Regions from separate parts of the Xanthomonas theicola genome, predicted to be linked through region 2. Evidence: riboswitches for the same ligand, from Rfam matches in the RefSeq annotation. Region 2 holds a riboswitch; the other holds the start of a gene.
The links. A riboswitch is a leader RNA that binds a small molecule or an ion and turns the genes downstream of it on or off. The one in region 2 is predicted to bind cobalamin.
Positions count from the first base shown of each region.

Region 1: it holds a riboswitch for cobalamin, as region 2 does, so the genes downstream of both, btuB (TonB-dependent vitamin B12 receptor) here and metE (5-methyltetrahydropteroyltriglutamate--homocysteine S-methyltransferase) in region 2, are expected to answer to the same signal.

Region 1 is NZ_CP049017.1:673,993-682,253, forward strand. It holds gene G4Q83_RS02955 (NAD(P)-dependent oxidoreductase) at 1-607, opposite strand, end outside; gene G4Q83_RS02960 (LysR family transcriptional regulator) at 709-1,611, shown strand; gene gph (phosphoglycolate phosphatase) at 1,656-2,309, shown strand; gene btuB (TonB-dependent vitamin B12 receptor) at 2,571-4,442, opposite strand; cobalamin riboswitch at 4,555-4,769, opposite strand; gene G4Q83_RS02975 (TfoX/Sxy family protein) at 4,796-5,230, opposite strand; gene G4Q83_RS02980 (GAF domain-containing protein) at 5,227-5,721, opposite strand; gene bioD (dethiobiotin synthase) at 5,907-6,593, shown strand; gene G4Q83_RS02990 (IS5 family transposase) at 7,175-8,158, shown strand.
Region 2 is NZ_CP049017.1:4,614,968-4,623,228, reverse strand. It holds gene hflK (FtsH protease activity modulator HflK) at 1-991, opposite strand, end outside; gene G4Q83_RS21540 (acrylyl-CoA reductase family protein) at 1,137-2,141, shown strand; gene pilH (twitching motility response regulator PilH) at 2,203-2,586, shown strand; gene G4Q83_RS21530 (DnaJ C-terminal domain-containing protein) at 2,615-3,496, opposite strand; gene G4Q83_RS21525 (Hsp20/alpha crystallin family protein) at 3,626-4,093, opposite strand; gene G4Q83_RS21520 (peroxiredoxin) at 4,260-4,742, shown strand; gene G4Q83_RS21515 (ferritin-like domain-containing protein) at 4,779-5,357, shown strand; gene G4Q83_RS21510 (transposase) at 5,504-5,926, opposite strand; cobalamin riboswitch at 6,320-6,575, shown strand; gene metE (5-methyltetrahydropteroyltriglutamate--homocysteine S-methyltransferase) at 6,788-8,261, shown strand, end outside.

The DNA of each region.
Region 1 (8,261 bases), 800 kb from region 2:
GGTACTGCGGGCGTTCGATCTCGTCGACGAAGGCGCTGGCGTAGTCGGCATAGCTGATCGCGCTATGGCCCTGCGCATCGCTTAGCAGCGCGGTGGCCTGGGTGCGCACGCCGCCGCGCTTGCCGCCGGGGCCGATGTCCGCCGCCGGCGCGTAGAAGGTCCAGTCCAGGTCGGCGGCCGCCTGGAAGTGCTGCAGGGCGGCACGGTGCGCCAGCGCGTAGGGCTTGTACGCGTCGGGGAAGTCCGGCGTGTCCACCAACTGCACGCCCGGCGCCACTTCCAGGCTGCCGGCGCCGCCGACCACCAGCAGGCGCTGCACGCCGGCGCCGCGGGCGACCTCGATCAGCGCCTGGGCGACGGCCGGAATGGTGTCGGCCGCCGCGGCGCTGGAGCCGTAGGCGCTGGCCAGTACGTCGTGGCCGCGCACCGCGGCGGCGAGGGCGGCGGTGTCGTCCAGCGACGCGACCACGATGCTGGCGCCGTCCAGTTCCGACGGCAGTGGCTGCGTGCGGCGGACCAGGGCGGTGAGCGCATGGCCGCGGCGCAGGGCTTCGTGGGCGATGTGGCGGCCGATATTGCCGGTGGCGCCGATCAGGGCGATGTGCATCGAGGTATTCCAGGGGATGGATGGGATGGTCACAGCGTAGCCATGGCAATTAGCGCGATAAACCGCGTATAAGTCGATGCTTTGTTGCGTGGAACGAGCCAATGGACCGTCTGACCGCGATCGCCGTGTTCGTCGAGGTCGCCGAGCGCGGCAGTCTCACCGCGGCCGCCGAAACACTGGAGTTGTCGCGGGCGATGGTGTCGCGCTATCTGGCCGGGCTGGAGCGCTGGCTGGGGGTGCGCCTGCTGCACCGGACCACGCGGCGGGTGGCCCTGACCGGCGCCGGCCAAACCGCATTGGCGCGGTTCCGGCCGATGCTGGCGATCGGTGCGTCGCTGCGCGAGGAACTGGCCAGCGACGACCCGGAGCCGCACGGACAGCTGCGCGTCACCGCCTCGGCCTCGTTCGGCCAGGCGCATCTGGCCGCGGCCGCGACCGAGTTCGTCGCCCGCTACCCGCAGGCGCGAGTGGACATGCTGCTGGCCGACCGCGCCGTCAACCTGATCGAGGAGCGCATCGACCTGGCGGTGCGCATTTCCCATCGCGTCGACCCGGGGCTGATCGCGCGGCGATTGAGCGTGTGCCGCTCGGTCCTGTGCGCGGCGCCGGCCTACCTGCAGCGGCATGGCGCGCCGCGCACTGCCGCCGACCTGGCCGCGCACAATTGCCTGTGCCATCATTACGTGGGCAAGCACGCGTGGCCGCTGCGCTATCGCGGCGAACGGGTGTCGGTGTCGGTGCGTGGCAACTTCACCACCAACGAGGCCATCGTGCTGCTGGAGGCAGTGCGGATCGGTGCCGGCATCGCGATGCTGCCGACCTACCAGGCCGCGGGGTTGCTGCGCAGCGGCCAATTGCGACGCGTCTTGCCCGACCATGAACTCGACACCATGGACATCTTCGGTGTGTATGCGTCGCGCCGGCAGCAGCCGGCGATCGTGCGCGTATTCCTGGATTTCCTGGTCGCACGCTTCGGCGAGGCGCCGCACTGGGACCGCGACTGAGCGCGTGCCTACAATGGGCGCGGCTTTCCGCACTCAGGAACGAAATGACTTTTCCGTATGCGCTGGTGGTGTTCGACTTGGACGGCACATTGGTGGACAGCGGCGCCGATATCGCCGAGGCGCTCAACCGCACGCTGGTCGAGTTCGGCCTGGCGCGCGTGCCCGAAGCCACGGTGCTGGGCTGGATCGGCGATGGCGTGCGCAGGCTGGTCGAGGCCGCGTGGCGGCATGCGCACGACGCTACCCCGGTCGACGCGGTGATGCCGACCTTCATGCGCCACTACGAAGCCTGCCTGCTGCGCAGCCCGCGCCTGTACCCGGGCGTCGCCGAGGCGCTGGCGCAGCTGCGCCAGCGCGGCACGACGCTGGCGCTGTGTACCAACAGGCCGTCGACCTTGGTGCCGCTGCTGTTGCGCCACCTCGGCGTGGCCGATGCGTTTTCCGCGGTGCTCGGCGGCGACAGCCTGCCCGAGCGCAAGCCGAGCCCGCTGCCGCTGCTGCATCTGGCGCAGCAGTTCGCGCAGCCGCCGGCGCGCTGCCTGATGGTCGGCGATTCCGGCACCGACCTGCAGGCCGCGCATGCCGCCGGCATGCCGGCGGCGCTGGTGCGCTACGGTTATCCGCGCGACCTCGACCTGGCCACGGTCGGTGTGGTGCTGCTGATGGATGACATGCGCCAGTTGCTGACGCTGGGGTGATGCGGGCTGCCAATCCCACGTAGCCCATCTGGTATCGCCGAGGCGTTTTCCGTGGATTTTTTTAGGCGACTAAAAACGTGTGGGAGCGACTTCAGTCGCGACTCAAGTCGCTCCCACAGCATCGCAGCAACTGTAAATGCCTGAGTTGGGAATGCGCTTGCGTTCCCGACAGCCGAGCGCTGTAGCGACGTTGGCTGGCCCACAGGATGCGTATTGGTGCTCGTGTGGAGGGCTGCGCCGTGTGGCGCAGCCCTTCCCAGCTCAGCGTGCCGCCGGCGCGTAGCGCAGGGCCAGCGCGTACTCGCGGCCGGGCTGGTTGTACCAGTTCACGGTCTGGTAGTCGCGGTCGAACACGTTGCTGGCCTTGGCCTGCAGCGTCCAGTCCGCCGCGAACGCGTATTCCACGCGCAGGTCCAGCGTGCCGTAGCCGGCCACGCGCACGCTGTTGGCCGCGTCGTCGTAGCGGTGGCCGCTGCCGAACGCGGTCACGCCGAGCTTGACTGCGCCGAAGCCGCGGTCCACGTCCAGCCGCGCGGTGTTGTGCGCGCGCCGCGCCAGCCAGTTGTCGCGGTTGCCGCCATCGCTGCGGTTGCGCGGATCGGTGTGGCTCAGCTGCGCCGACAGTTCCCAGCCGGCCAGCGCGGCGTAGCCGGTCAGCTCGGCGCCGCGGATGCGTGCTTGGTCCACGTTGACCGGCAGGAAGGTGGCGGCGTCGTAGGAGATCAGGTCCTCGACGCGGTTCTCGTACACGTTGAAGGTCCAGTTCCAGGCGTCGGCGTACTGCGCCACGCCCAGGTTGCCGCTCTTGGACTGCTCGGGCTTCAGCTGCGGGTTGCCGGAGAACGGGAAGTACAGGTCGTTGAAGGTCGGCGCCTTGAACCCGGTGCCGACGCTGGCGGTGAGTTTGAAACCGCCCTCCAGCGCCAGGCCCCAGCCGAGGCTGCCGGTGGTGTGCTGGCCGAACTGCTCGTTGTCGTCGCTGCGCACGCTGGCCTGCACCTGCTGCGTGCCGATGCGGCCCTGGTACTCGGCGAACACGCCGGTATTGTCGCGCCGGTCGACGTCGAAGGCGGTGGTGCCGCTGACCTCCTCGCGCTGCCAGTCGGCGCCGGCGCTGAGCAGATGGCCGTCGGCCAAGCCGAAGTCGCCCTGTAGCGATGCGGTGTCGCGGCGGCTGTCGAACGTGCTGACGAAACTGCGCGCGCTGCTGCCGGGGGCGCGGTAGTCGCTGTCGGCCTGGTCGGCGTTGCGGCCGAGCTGGGCGGCCACGTGCACGCGCTCGGACGGGGTCCAGTCGAGCTTGCCGCCGAACACCTGCTGGGTATTGTCGGCCTCGTTGCCGGCGAACAGCGCGTCGCCGTCGTATTCGTTGCGGCTGTCGATGTTCAGCGCCTGCCCCTCGATGCGCAGGGTGTCGCTCAGCGCATAGCCGCCGCGCGCGCCGAGCGAGGCGTTGCGGTAGCCGTCGCGGTCCGGCTGGTCGACGAAGCAGCCGGCCAACAGCGTGGCCGAGCCGTTGCAGGCGTTGATGCCGTCGCTGTCTTGATAGCCGGCCTGCACCGCCAGCCAGCCGCGTTCGCCGCGGTTGCTGAAGCCGGCGCTGGCTTCGCGCAGGCCGTTGCTGCCGGCGCCCAGGTGCAGGTTCTGCTGCAGGCCCCGCCCGCCGCGGCGGGTGAAGATCTGGATCACGCCGCCGATCGCATCGGAGCCGTACAGACTCGAGCGCGGGCCGCGCACGATCTCGATGCGCTCGATCTGGCTCAACGGCAGGTCCTGGAACGCGGCCAGGCCGGCGCTGGCCGAGCCGATGCGCACGCCGTCCACCAGCACCAGCACGTGGTCCGACTCGCTGCCGCGCAGGCTCAGCGTGGTCAGCTTGCCCAGCCCGCCCTGGTTGGAGACGCCGATGCCGGCGCGGCCCTGCAGCAGCTGCGCCAGCGACGTCGCCTGGCTGCGCTCGATCTCGGCGCGGTCGATGACCTGCGCCGGGACCACGCTGTCCTCCACCGAGATCTGGGTGCGGGTGGCGGTGACCAGGACCTGGTCCAGGTCGGCGGCGGCATCGGCGGCGAGCGCCAGCGAGGGCAGGGACAGGACGGACGCGATCGCGACCGAAAGCAGGCGGGACGGCATGGGGCAACTCCGGCGCGCCGATGCGCGCTGTGACGGCGAAGGAGTCGCGAACGGAAGGTGCGAGCGGACGGCGCCAGACGCGGCGCGGCACGCCGCGACGCCCTCCGCATCGCAACCAGTGGACTGCAAGGCCGGTCTCCGGGCTGGCGATCTGGGAGTCAACTCCCGGCTGCGACGCCTTCCCATGCCAGGCACAGTGGCGCAAGTCGTCAGCGCGGATCGCTTACCGTTGCGGGGGCAGCGCCGGCCTTGTCGCAAGACGCACCGGCTTCCCGTTTCAACCTTGCAGGCCGGGGCCGGCAGGTCACCTTGAAGCGGCGAGATTGTACGCGATCGCCGCGGTCGCGCGCGGATCAGTCGGCGTCGCGCTCGCCGGCGTGGCGATCGGCGTCGCGTTCGTCCCCGTGTTCGGCGTCGAACGCATCGCCGCCGGACGCGTCGTCCGCATAGGGCATGTCGCTGCGGTCGCCGTCGCGGTCGAAGTGGGTGGTGGCCACCGGTCCGGCCACCGGCAGGCCGCGCTGTGCGGGCAACTGCGCCGCGGCCGTCTCCAGTTCGCCGAGCAGTTGCATGCGCCGCGCCTCGGGCAGTTCCTGCCAGTGGCAGCCGGTCAGCGCGCCTTCCAGCGAGTACAGCAGATTGAGGCTGGGCTTGAAGCCGGCGCGCCTGACCTTCAGGAACGCGCCCACCGCGCCGGCCGCGGCCAGGTCCTGCTGCGTGCGCAGGCCGACCTGGCGCAGCCAGGCCGCGCTCTTGGGGCCGATGTTGCGCAGCTTGTCGGTGCTCATCGCGGGCTCATCCGCAGTGCCTCGACGTAGACCCGGGCGATCGCCTCCAGGCCGTGCTGGTCATCCTCGTCGAAGCGCGCCAGGTCCGGACTGTCCAGGTCGAACACGCCGACCAACGTGCCATCGCGCAGCAGCGGCACCACCAGTTCCGAGCGCGACGCCGCATCGCAGGCGATATGCCCGGGAAAGGCCTCGACATCGGCGATGCGCTGGGTCTGGCCGCTACTGGCGGCGGCGCCGCACACGCCCTTGTGCAGCGGAATGCGCACGCAGGCGGGCAGGCCCTGGAATGGCCCCACCACCAGTTCCTTGCCGTCGTATAGATAGAAGCCGACCCAGTTCAGCCGCGGCAGCGCGTGGTACACCAATGCCGCCAGGTTGGCGGCATTGGCGATGCGGTCGGGCTCGCCGCCGACCAGGGCGCGGGCCTGGGCGAGCAGTTGGGCGTACTGCTCCGGCTTGCTGCCGGTGAGCGAAGAGGACGCGAACATCGCGCGAGTCTAGCAGCGGCCGCCGGCGGCCTGTGCGCCGGGCCGGTCGGCGCCTGTGACGGGCCCCGGCAGTCCGGCAGGCCGATCCGAATCGCACGCCCCGGCTGCGGGCGCCGACGCAGCGTGGCGTGGCGGCTATCCTGTGCCGCTGCGCCGCACCTGGCGGCCCCGAGGATCCCACCACGATGACCGTTCCCGCCTTCTACGTCGCCGGAACCGATACCGGCATCGGCAAGACCGTCGCCAGTACCGCGCTACTGCATGCGCTGCGCGCGCGCGGCCAGACGGCGGTGGGCATGAAGCCGGTGGCCAGCGGCTGCGTGGCCGGTGCGGACGGCTGGCGCAACGAGGACGCGCTGGCGCTGCAGGCGGCCAGCGCGCCGCGGCCGGACTACGCCGACCTCAATCCCTATGCCTTGCCGCTGCCGCTGGCGCCGGAACTGGCCGCCGCGGCGGCCGGCGCGCGCGTGGAGCTGGCGCCGATCGCCGCCGCCTTCGCGCGCCTGCGCGGCCAGGCCGACACGGTGGTGGTGGAAGGCGTGGGCGGCTGGGCGGCGCCGCTGTCGGCGACGCTGGACCAGGCCGACCTGGCGCGGGCGCTGGCGCTGCCGGTGCTGTTGGTCGTCGGGCTGCGCCTGGGCTGCCTCAACCACGCCCGGCTCACCGCCGCGGCGATCGCTGCCGATGGCCTGTGCTGCATCGGCTGGATCGGCAACGAGATCGATCCGGCGATGCAGTGCATCGATGCCAACATGGCGATGTTGCAGGCGCGGCTGCCGATGCCGTGCTGGGGGCGGCTGCCGTACCGGCCGCATCCGGATCCGGCCGCGCTGGCGGCGGCGTTGCATCCATGGCCGCGCGCAGCGCAGTAGCGCCATGTCTGCGCGGCAAGGCTTGGCGCTGCGGCGCACTGCGTTGCGGAGCGCAAGGGCGGTACCGGGTCCGTGCATGGCCGCAACGGCCAGGCGCGCGGCGCGGCCGCGCTCGACGGACGAAAGACATAAAAAAAGACATAAAAATGAATGGCGTCAAGCCTCTAGCAGGCTGCTGAAATACTTATTTCCGGTGTGAATTTTGATACTTTTCCCGCCCAAAATGACGCACGCCAAACGAAAGGTCAGTGACTTGCATGCCAAGTCATTGACTTTCGAGGGCTGTCGACCAGTATTTCAGCAGTCTGCTAACGAAATCGGACGGACGACCGGAAGTCTAGATGAGACATGGCGTTAACCTTCTTGAGGCCGCTACGCGAGGCTGAGGCGTTGTGAGCTAGGTGCCACATAAGAGCGTTGGGAAAGAAAGCTGGATCGCGCTTGGTCATACTGGATTGCTGCGAAACCGCAAACTTGTGCCGCGACGACCATAGACCAGTCAGCTACCATTCTCTAGGGATGGTCTGAACAACTCCCTCTGATCCTGCGACAATCGTACAAAGCCCAACAGGACAACGACGATGCAATTGTCTTTCGGCGACGCGGAGTACAACGGCAAGCGCAAGCAGACGCGGCGCGAAAGGTTGCTGGCCGAGATGGATCAGGTGGTGCCGTGGAAAGACCTGCTGGCGCTGATCGCGCCGCACTATCCGAAGTCGGGCCATCCGGGCCGTCAGCCGTACCCGCTGGAGACAATGCTGCGCATCCACTTTCTGCAGCAGTGGTACGCACTGAGCGACCCGGGCGCGGAAGAAGCCTTGTACGACACGGCGTCGATGCGCCGTTTCGCCAGGATCGGCGGGTTGGATGAGGTGCCGGACGAGACCACGATCCTCAACTTCCGCCGGTTGCTGGAGACGCACGATCTGGCGCGCACGCTGTTCAACCGGGTCAACGCGCACCTATCGCGCAAGGGCCAGAGCCTGCGCGGCGGCACCATCGTGGACGCCACGATCATTGCCGCGCCCAGCTCGACCAAGAACAAGAACGGCGAGCGCGACCCGGAAATGCACCAGACCAAGAAGGGCAATCAGTACTACTTCGGGATGAAAGCGCACATCGGCGTGGACGATGAGTCCGGGCTGGTGCACCACTTGGAATGCACGGCGGCCAACGCCGCAGATATCACCCAGGCGCACAAGCTGCTGCACGGCAAGGAAGACACGGTATGCGGCGACAGCGGCTACACCGGGCTGGCCAAGCGCGAGGAGATGGCGAGCAAGCGCAAGCTGCGCTATCTGATCGCGGAGAAGCCCTCGAAGCTGAAGCAGATCAAGAGCAAGCGCGAATTGAAGTGGGCACAGCGCTGGGAGCACGCCAAGGCCAGCCTGAGGGCGAAGGTGGAGCATCCGTTCCGGGTGATCAAGCGCCAGTTTGGCTACGTCAAGGTGCGCTATCGCGGCCTGGCGAAGAACACGGCGCAAGTGCTGACGCTGTTTGCGCTGTCGAACCTGTGGCTGAAGCGAAAGCAGTTGCTGCCTGTCGTGGGGAGGGTGTGCCTGTAATCCGGGAAATACCCCGGAAATGCGCCGGAAACGGCGAAAAACCGAGGGTCTGAGCGCCGTGGGCGTGGTCGATATGGCTTGCCTCATCCTCCGACCGCGTTGA
Region 2 (8,261 bases):
TGCCGCCATCGGCCGGCATCGGCACGTAGATCAGCTGGCGGCCGTCGCCGCCGACGACCTTGCGGTTCTCCGACAGCACCTTCTGCACGGTTTCCAGCCACAGCCGCTTGCGGGTGACCTCCGGCGCGTTCTGGTACTGCTGCTGCAGCAGGCTGAAGCGCTCGGCGTCGCCCTGCGCGCGGGCGATCGCCGCTTCCTTGTAGCCCTCGGCGACGGTGCGGGTGCGCGCGGCCTGGCCGCGGGCCTCCGGCACCACCTTGGCGGCGTAGGCCTGGGCCTCGTTGATCAGCCGCTCCTTGACCTGCTGCGCGCCGTTGACCTCGTCGAAGGCAGGCTTCACTTCTTCGGGCGGACGCGCGTCGGGCAGGGTCAGCCCGGTCACGATCAGGCCGGTGCGGTAGGCGCTGAGCGCGGCCTGCAGTCGATCGCGGGCGGCGGTGGCCATCGGCCCGCGGTTGTTCAGCACCACGTTGAGGTCGGCGCGGCCGACCTGCTCGCGCACCGCGCTCTGCGCGGCCTGCTCCAGCACCTGGTCGGCGTCGCGCGAGCCGAACATGTACATGCGCGGGTCGTCGATGCGGTACTGCACGTTGAGCGAGACGCTGACGATGTTCTCGTCGCGGGTCAGCACCGGCACCTGGTTGGAGAAGGTCTTGATCTCGGTGGCATTGACCTTGCGCACCGACTCGATCGGCCACGGCAGCTTGAAGTTCGGACCCGGCTGCAGGATCCGCGAGTACTGGCCGAAGCGCAGCACCACGCCGCGCTGCTGCTCGCCGATCAGCTGGAAGCTGCTGAACAGCAGCAACACCACCACCGCGCCCAGCACCCAGCGGCCGATGTCGCCGCCGTCGCCGCCGAACAGATCTTTCAATGGACCGGGCATCCCGCCCCACCTGCCGCCGCCGTTGCCTTCACGAGGCTTCCAGGGATTGCGCCCGTGATTGTCCGGGCCGTCTCCGCCCTTGCCGCCGGGTGTATTCCAGGCCATGCATGCTCCAAGATGGGAAGGTGGCGGTGCGTGGATCCGCGCCGTTCACCGTAAGTGAGTCGCCGATTCTACAAGTATGGGGCAGATCCGACGGTTCGAAAGGGCTATCTTGGTGCATTGCTTCGCGTCGACCAAGGTCTCCGCCATGTCGCTCCCTGCCAGCTTCCCCGCCTTCCACATCCACCAGGACGCCGCGGGCCACCGCGCCGCGGTCGAGCCAGTGACGCTGGACCAGCTCAGCCCGGGCGAAGTGATGGTCCGCGGCGCCTGGTCGTCGGTGAATTTCAAGGACGCCCTGGCCGGCACCGGCCAGGGCAAGATCCTGCGCCGCTTCCCGCTGGTGGGTGGGATCGACGTGGCCGGGCACGTGGTCGCCTCCAGCAACCCGGCGTTCAAGGAAGGCGATGCGGTACTGGTCACCGGCTGCGGCCTGAGCGAGACCCGAGACGGCGGCTACAGCGCATACGCGCGGCTGGAGGCGAAATGGGTCGTGCCGCTGCCGGCTGGGCTGAGCCTGCGCGAGAGCATGGTGCTGGGCACCGCCGGCTTCACCGCAGCGCTGGCACTGCTGCGCCTGCTCGACAACCGTCAGACCCCGGCGCACGGCCCGCTGTGCGTGACCGGCGCCACCGGCGGGGTCGGCTCGCTGGCGATCGACATCTTCAGCCGCGCCGGCTTCGAGGTGCATGCGGTGAGCGGCAAGGCCGACCGCGCCGAGCAGTTGCGCGCCTTGGGCGCCACCCGGGTACTGGGCCGCGACGCGCTGCAGACGCAGCGCCCGCTGGAGTCGGTGCGCTTCGGCGGCGGCCTGGACAATGTCGGCGGCGCGATGTTGACCAGTCTGCTGGCGCAGACCGCGCCGTACGGCAACGTTGCCAGCGCCGGGCTGGCCGCCGCCGCGGGGCTGGACATGACGGTGATGCCGTTCATCCTGCGCGGCGTGTCGCTGCTGGGCATCGGCTCGGCCGGCGCCGCCCGCGACCTGCGCGACCGGATCTGGCAGCACCTGGGCAGCGACTGGAAGCCGCGCCACCTGGAGGCGATCTGCACCCGCGAAGTGGACCTGTCCGGGCTGCCCGAGGTGTTCGCGACGATGCTCGCCGGGCAATCGTGCGGTCGCACCGTGGTGCGGCTGGATCCGGCGGCGTGACGCGCAGTGCTTTCCGCGCGCGCGCAACTGCCACTACACTCGGGCATCCAAGGGGAAACGCATGGCACGCATCCTGATCGTCGACGACTCGCCGTCGCAGTTGCTGGGCATCCAGCGCATCGTCGAAAAGCTGGGCCACGCAACGATCACCGCCACCGACGGCGCGGCCGGCGTGGAAGCCGCCAAGGCGGCGCTGCCGGACCTGGTACTGATGGACGTAGTGATGCCGAACCTCAACGGTTTCCAGGCCACCCGCACCCTGCGCCGCGAGCCCAGCACGCAGCACATCCCGGTGATCCTGGTCACCACCAAGGACCAGGACACCGACCGCATGTGGGGCATGCGCCAGGGCGCGCGCGCCTACATCACCAAGCCGTTTTCCGAGGACGAACTGTCCGAGGTGATCGAGCGGGTGTTCAGCGGTGAGGAGGGGCCGACGGGGTGAGAAGGACTCGGTCCCGAGTCCCGGCTGCTCAGACCGTCTCGCCGAACGCCTTGGCCAGGTTGCGATACGCCTTGCGCTGCGCCTCGGTCTCCGGGGTCGGCGCCAGCACTTCCAGTTCGACGATCTGGTCGCCCGGCGGCGTACCCGGCAGGCCGCGACCGCGCAGGCGCAGCTTGCGCCCGGCCTCGGAATCCGGCGGGATCTTCAGTTCCACCGCGCCGCCCAGGGTCGGCACGCTGATGCTGGTGCCCAGCGCCGCCTGCCATGGCGTCACCGGCAGGGTGTACAGGATGTTGCGCCCGTCCACCTCGAACTGCGGGTGCGCGGCGTACTCGATCTCCAGCAGCAGGTTGCTGCCGCCGTTGCCCTGTCCGCTCAGCCGGATCACCTGGCCGGGGCGCACGCCCTTGGGCACGCGCACGTCCAGCTGCCGGCCGTTGATGGTGATGCGCACGCTGTCGCCGCTGTGCACGGCCTCCAGCGGCACCGCCAGCTTGGCGCGGGTATCGCCGCGCGGCGCGGCGCCCGGGCCGGGACCGGCGCCCTGGCGCGCGCGCTGCTGGCGCGCGAACAGGCTCTCGAAGAAATCGCTGAAGCCGCCGCCGGCGCCGCCGTTGCCGAACACTTCCTCGAAGTCGTAGCCCTGCCCGCCACCGTAGCCGGGCGGGGCCTGGACCTCTTCGCCGGGCCGGTAACCCTGCGCGCGCAGTTGGTCGTAGGCGGCGCGCTTGGGTGGATCGCGCAGCGCCTCGTAAGCCTCGTTGATGGCCTTGAACCTGTCCTCCGCGCCGGCTTCCTTGCTGACGTCGGGATGGTACTTGCGCGCCAGCCGCCGGTATGCCGTCTTGATCTCGGCGTCGCCCGCGCTGGGTTCCACGCCCAGGGTGGCGTAGTAATCCTTGAATTCCATCCATCACCTCAAAAAGAGTCGGCCCGCCGCCTTGCGGCAACGGGCCGGTTGCACGCTCTGCACCATCGCCCGGCCATTCTACTGGCCGGGCGCGCAGGCGCGGCATCGCCGCGGCGACGCCGGCGGGCACTACTGCACGATCGTGGCCCCGCTGCCGACCTGGATCCGGCGCGGCGTGCTGGCCGGGCGCTTGGGGATGTGCACCTCCAGCACCCCATGGTGGCCGGTGGCGGCAATGTTGTCGGGATCGGCGCTGTCGGGCAGGGCGAAGCGGCGGTGGAAGCTGCCGTAGCGGCGCTCGATGCGCGAGAAGCGCTCGCTGTCGGCGGTCGCCTCGCTCTTGCGCTCACCCTTGATCGACAGGATGCCCTTGTCCATCGACACCTCGATCGCGGACGGGTCGATGCCGGGCAGATCGGCATACAGGACGAAGCGCTCCGGCTCCTCCTTGATGTCCACGCGCGGCACCCACTGCGCGGTGACGACGGCCGACTCGTCGGTGCCGCCGCCGGGGTCGAAGAAGCGGTCGAACACCTGCTTGATCTCGTTCTGGAACGCGGCCTGGGCCGGCAACTGGCGATAACGGACGATGCTCATCGTAGTCTCCTGCAACGTGAATGGGACGGACCCTTCGCGGGTGGATGGCGGCGGGTCCGACCCGCCGCCTTGCCTGCCAGATAGGAATGGACCCATGCATTTCAAGGGCCTTGACGTTGCCTTTCCATGCGCATTTCTAGACTCGATTCATTCTTAGGAGCCAGACATGCCCATCCAGCCCGGCGAACGCATTCCCGAAGTGGTCCTGCAACGCATTCGCGAAGGCGTGGAAGCGGTCGACACGCGCAGCCTGTTCGACGGCCGCCGGGCCCTGCTGTTCGCGGTGCCCGGCGCGTTCACCCCGACCTGTTCGGAGAAGCATCTGCCCGGTTACGTGGAACACTTCGAGGACTTCCGCAGGCGCGGCATCGAGGTGTACTGCATGGCGGTCAACGACCCGTTCGTGATGCAGGCCTGGGGCAAGAGTCAGCTGGTGCCCGACGGCCTGCAGATGCTGTCCGACGGCAACGGCGAGCTAGCCAGGGCGCTGGGCCTGGAAATGGACGCCAGCAGCTACGGCATGGGCGTGCGGGCGCGGCGCTTCGCGCTGTACGCCGAGGACGGCGTGGTGCGCGCGCTGTTCGCCGAGGCGCCCGGCGAATTCAAGGTCTCCGCTGCCGACTACGTGCTGCAACATCTTCCCGACTGATCTTCCCTTCTCCCACCACACAGGAACCGGCCAGCCATGTCCAACAACAAGCCAGCCAACGACGCCAAGCCGCTGCAGAACAGCAGCGGCCTCACCGACACCGCCACGCTGCGCGCCAACGCCCGCCAGAGCATCGAGGACGGCGCGATCACCAAGAGCTACAGCGCCGACCGCGAAGCGGTGATCAAGCTGCTCAACGATGCGCTGGCCACCGAATATGTGTGCGTGCTGCGCTACTACCGCCACTATTTCATGGCCTCGGGCATGCTTGCCGACTCGGTCAAGGCCGAGTTCCTGGAGCACGCGCAGCAGGAGCAGGAACACGCGCACAAGCTGGCCGAGCGCATCGTGCAGTTGGGCGGCGAACCGGACCTCAATCCCGACACCCTGACCGCGCGCTCGCACGCCGAGTACAAGGAAGGCGAGGACCTGCGCGACATGGTCAAGGAAAACCTGATCGCCGAGCGCATCGCCATCGACAGCTACCGCGAGATGATCAACTTCGTCGGCGACAAGGACACCACCACCAAGCGCATCCTGGAGCAGATCCTGGCCCAGGAGGAAGAGCACGCCGACGAGTTTTCCGACCTGCTGGAAGGCTGGATCGGGAAATAGGCCGCCGAGCCGCACGCAGTTCGACTCCAGCGCCCGGCACCTGCCGGGCGCTTTTTTGTAGGAGCGGTTTCAATCGCGACAGAATCTATCGGCAAGGCCTGTTCGCGGTTGAAACCGCTCCTACAGGGGTCATGCACTTGTGGGAGTCAACTGTCATGCAGAGGCGATCGCAGGAGAGTCGTAAGGAGCCTGATCGCGTGCGATGGCCTTGAGCCAGCGCAGGTATTTGTGCATGCAGCGACGATGGCGACCTTGGCGGGCTTGCCTGCGGCGGTGAGGCGCGCATAGGTGTGGGACAGCGGGGAGCCGGCGCGGATCCAGGCCCAGGTGGCCATGGACAACACCTGGCGCACGTCGGCGCGCCCGCCCTGGATGCGGCGTTGGCCGCGCCAGCGGCCGCTGGCGCGATTGAACGGCGCCAGCCCGATCAGGGCGGCGATCTTGCGCGGATGCACAGCGCCCAGCTCCGGAAGCCGAGCCGCCAGGGTGGCGCGCAGGATCGGGCCAAGCCCGGGCAGTTTGGGCAGGCGAGAACACGCCGCCCCCGCCTGTGCGATCTGTCGGGACACGTCACGGAGAGGCTGTGGCAGCAGCGCGATCCCCTCGACCCACTCGCCGCGCACGGCCTCCCGATCTTCCCGACAATCGACGCGAGCGCCGCCCACGGCGAACTGTGCTCGCCTTGATGCTCCAGCACCAGCCCAACTGCCCGCTCCCGCACGTCCGGGCAATACGTCACTGCCTGCTTGCTCATGACGCCATCCTCTCAACAGTTGGAGATTCCAAGTATCCCGGGGCGGTTCCGTCTGCGCGCGCACCGGCAACCCGGCATGGCGCGGGACAAACGCGGCGGCGACGTGCTCCTGCGGTCTTCCAGCGAAGCGCCCCTGCATTTTCAGCAAAAGTGCTGCCCGTGCGGGCGGGATCACCATCTGTGGGCTTGACCCACCGCCGCATCCGGCCTATCGTGCGCTGGCCGAAGGTATCCATCGCTTCATTCGGATGAAGGGATGGACTTAAACGGGAATCCGGTGAAGGCCAGGCGCCGCAAGCGCCTGGCCCATTCCGGAGCTGCCCCGCAGCGGTGAATGGAAACGACCTCCGTCAATGGCACTGGGCCGGCGCATGCCGGCCTGGGAAGCGGCGGACAGTAGGCGCGCAGCCGGCATGGTGCGCTCGTCCATCAGCCCGAATACCGGCCCCGGCCGGAGGACCTGTGGTCTTCCGATTCGACCTGGCGCTTCCGCGGGGAGGCGGCCGGAAGCCGTGCCGTGGCCGTGCGCCGCGCTGCGTGCTTCCGCCTGCCCGCGCGGCGCCGGCTCGCCCGCGGGGGCGGAGGTCGCTGGCGTGGCGGGCGTCCCGTGCAAACGGGCGGACGGTGCGCGGTTCCTTCGTTCCTCAATGCCCTTGAACGCAATGAGGAAACGCAAATGACGATCGTGACCAACCTGGGCTTCCCGCGCATCGGTGCGCGGCGCGAGCTCAAGCGTGCGCTGGAAAGCTACTGGCGCCGCGACACCGACGGCGCAAGCCTGCAAGACACGGCGCGCCAGCTGCGCCAGCGGCACTGGCGACTGCAGGTCGAGGCCGGGGTGGACCTGCCGCCCAGCAACGACTTCAGCCTGTACGACGCGATGCTCGACACCGCGTTCCTGTTCGACGCGATCCCGCAGCGCTACCGCGCACTGGCCGATGCCGATCCGCTGGCCGGCTACTTCGCGATGGCGCGCGGCACGCAGGAGGACGGCCTGGACCTGCACGCGCTGGAAATGACCAAGTGGTTCGACACCAACTACCACTACCTGGTGCCGGAACTGGCGCGGCGCCAGCATTTCCGCCTGCGCGGCGACAAGCCGCTGGCCGAGTTCCTGGAGGCCAAGGCGCTGGGCATCGCCACGCGGCCGGTGCTGATCGGGCCGGTGAGCTTCCTGCTGTTGTCCAAGACCGTGGACGGCAGCGATCGCTGGGCGCTGTTGGACGGCCTGCTGCCGGTCTACGCCGAGCTGCTGCAGCAGCTCGACGCGGCCGGCGCCAGTTGGGTGCAGATCGACGAGCCGGCGCTGGTGCTGGACCTGGACGACGCCGCGCGCGACGCCTACCGCCGCGCCTACGCGTTCCTGGCGCAGGCGCCGCGGCCGAAGCTGCTGCTGACCACGTATTTCGGCGAACTGGGCGACAATCTGGAGTTGGCGGCGGCGCTGCCGGTCGACGGCCTGCACGTGGACCTGGTGCGCGGCGTGGCGCAGCTGGACCCGGTGCTGCAGGCGTTGCCGGCCGACCGCGTGCTGTCGGCCGGGCTGGTCAACGGCCGCAACGTGTGGCGCACGCCGCTGGACACCGCGCTGACCCTGGCGCGCTACGCGGCCGGGCATGTCGGCCGCGAACGCCTGTGGCTGGCGCCATCGTGCTCGCTGCTGCACGTGCCGGTGGACCTGGAACAGGAAAAGGCGTTGGACCGCGAGCTGTACGCATGGCTGGCCTTCGCCAAACAGAAGCTGCAGGAACTGCGCACGCTGGCCGATGCGCTGCAGGAACTGCCGCACGCGCAGGCCGAGCTGGACGCGGCGCGCGAGGCGCTGGCGACACGGCGCGCGTCCGCGCGCGTGCATCGCCCCGACGTGGCGCGGCGGGTGGCGGCGCTGGGCGAGGATGCAGGCCGCCGGCAGTCGCCGTATCCGCAGCGCCGCGAGGCGCAACAGGCGGCGCTGCGGCTGCCGGCCTATCCAACCACCACGATCGGCTCGTTCCCGCAGACCGCGCAGGTGCGGCAGGCGCGCGCGCAGCACAAGGCAGGCAAGCTCGGCGACGCCGAGTACGACGCGTTCCTGGCCGCGGAGACCGAGCGCTGCGTGCGCGCGCAGGAGCAGATCGGGCTGGACGTGCTGGTGCACGGCGAGTTCGAGC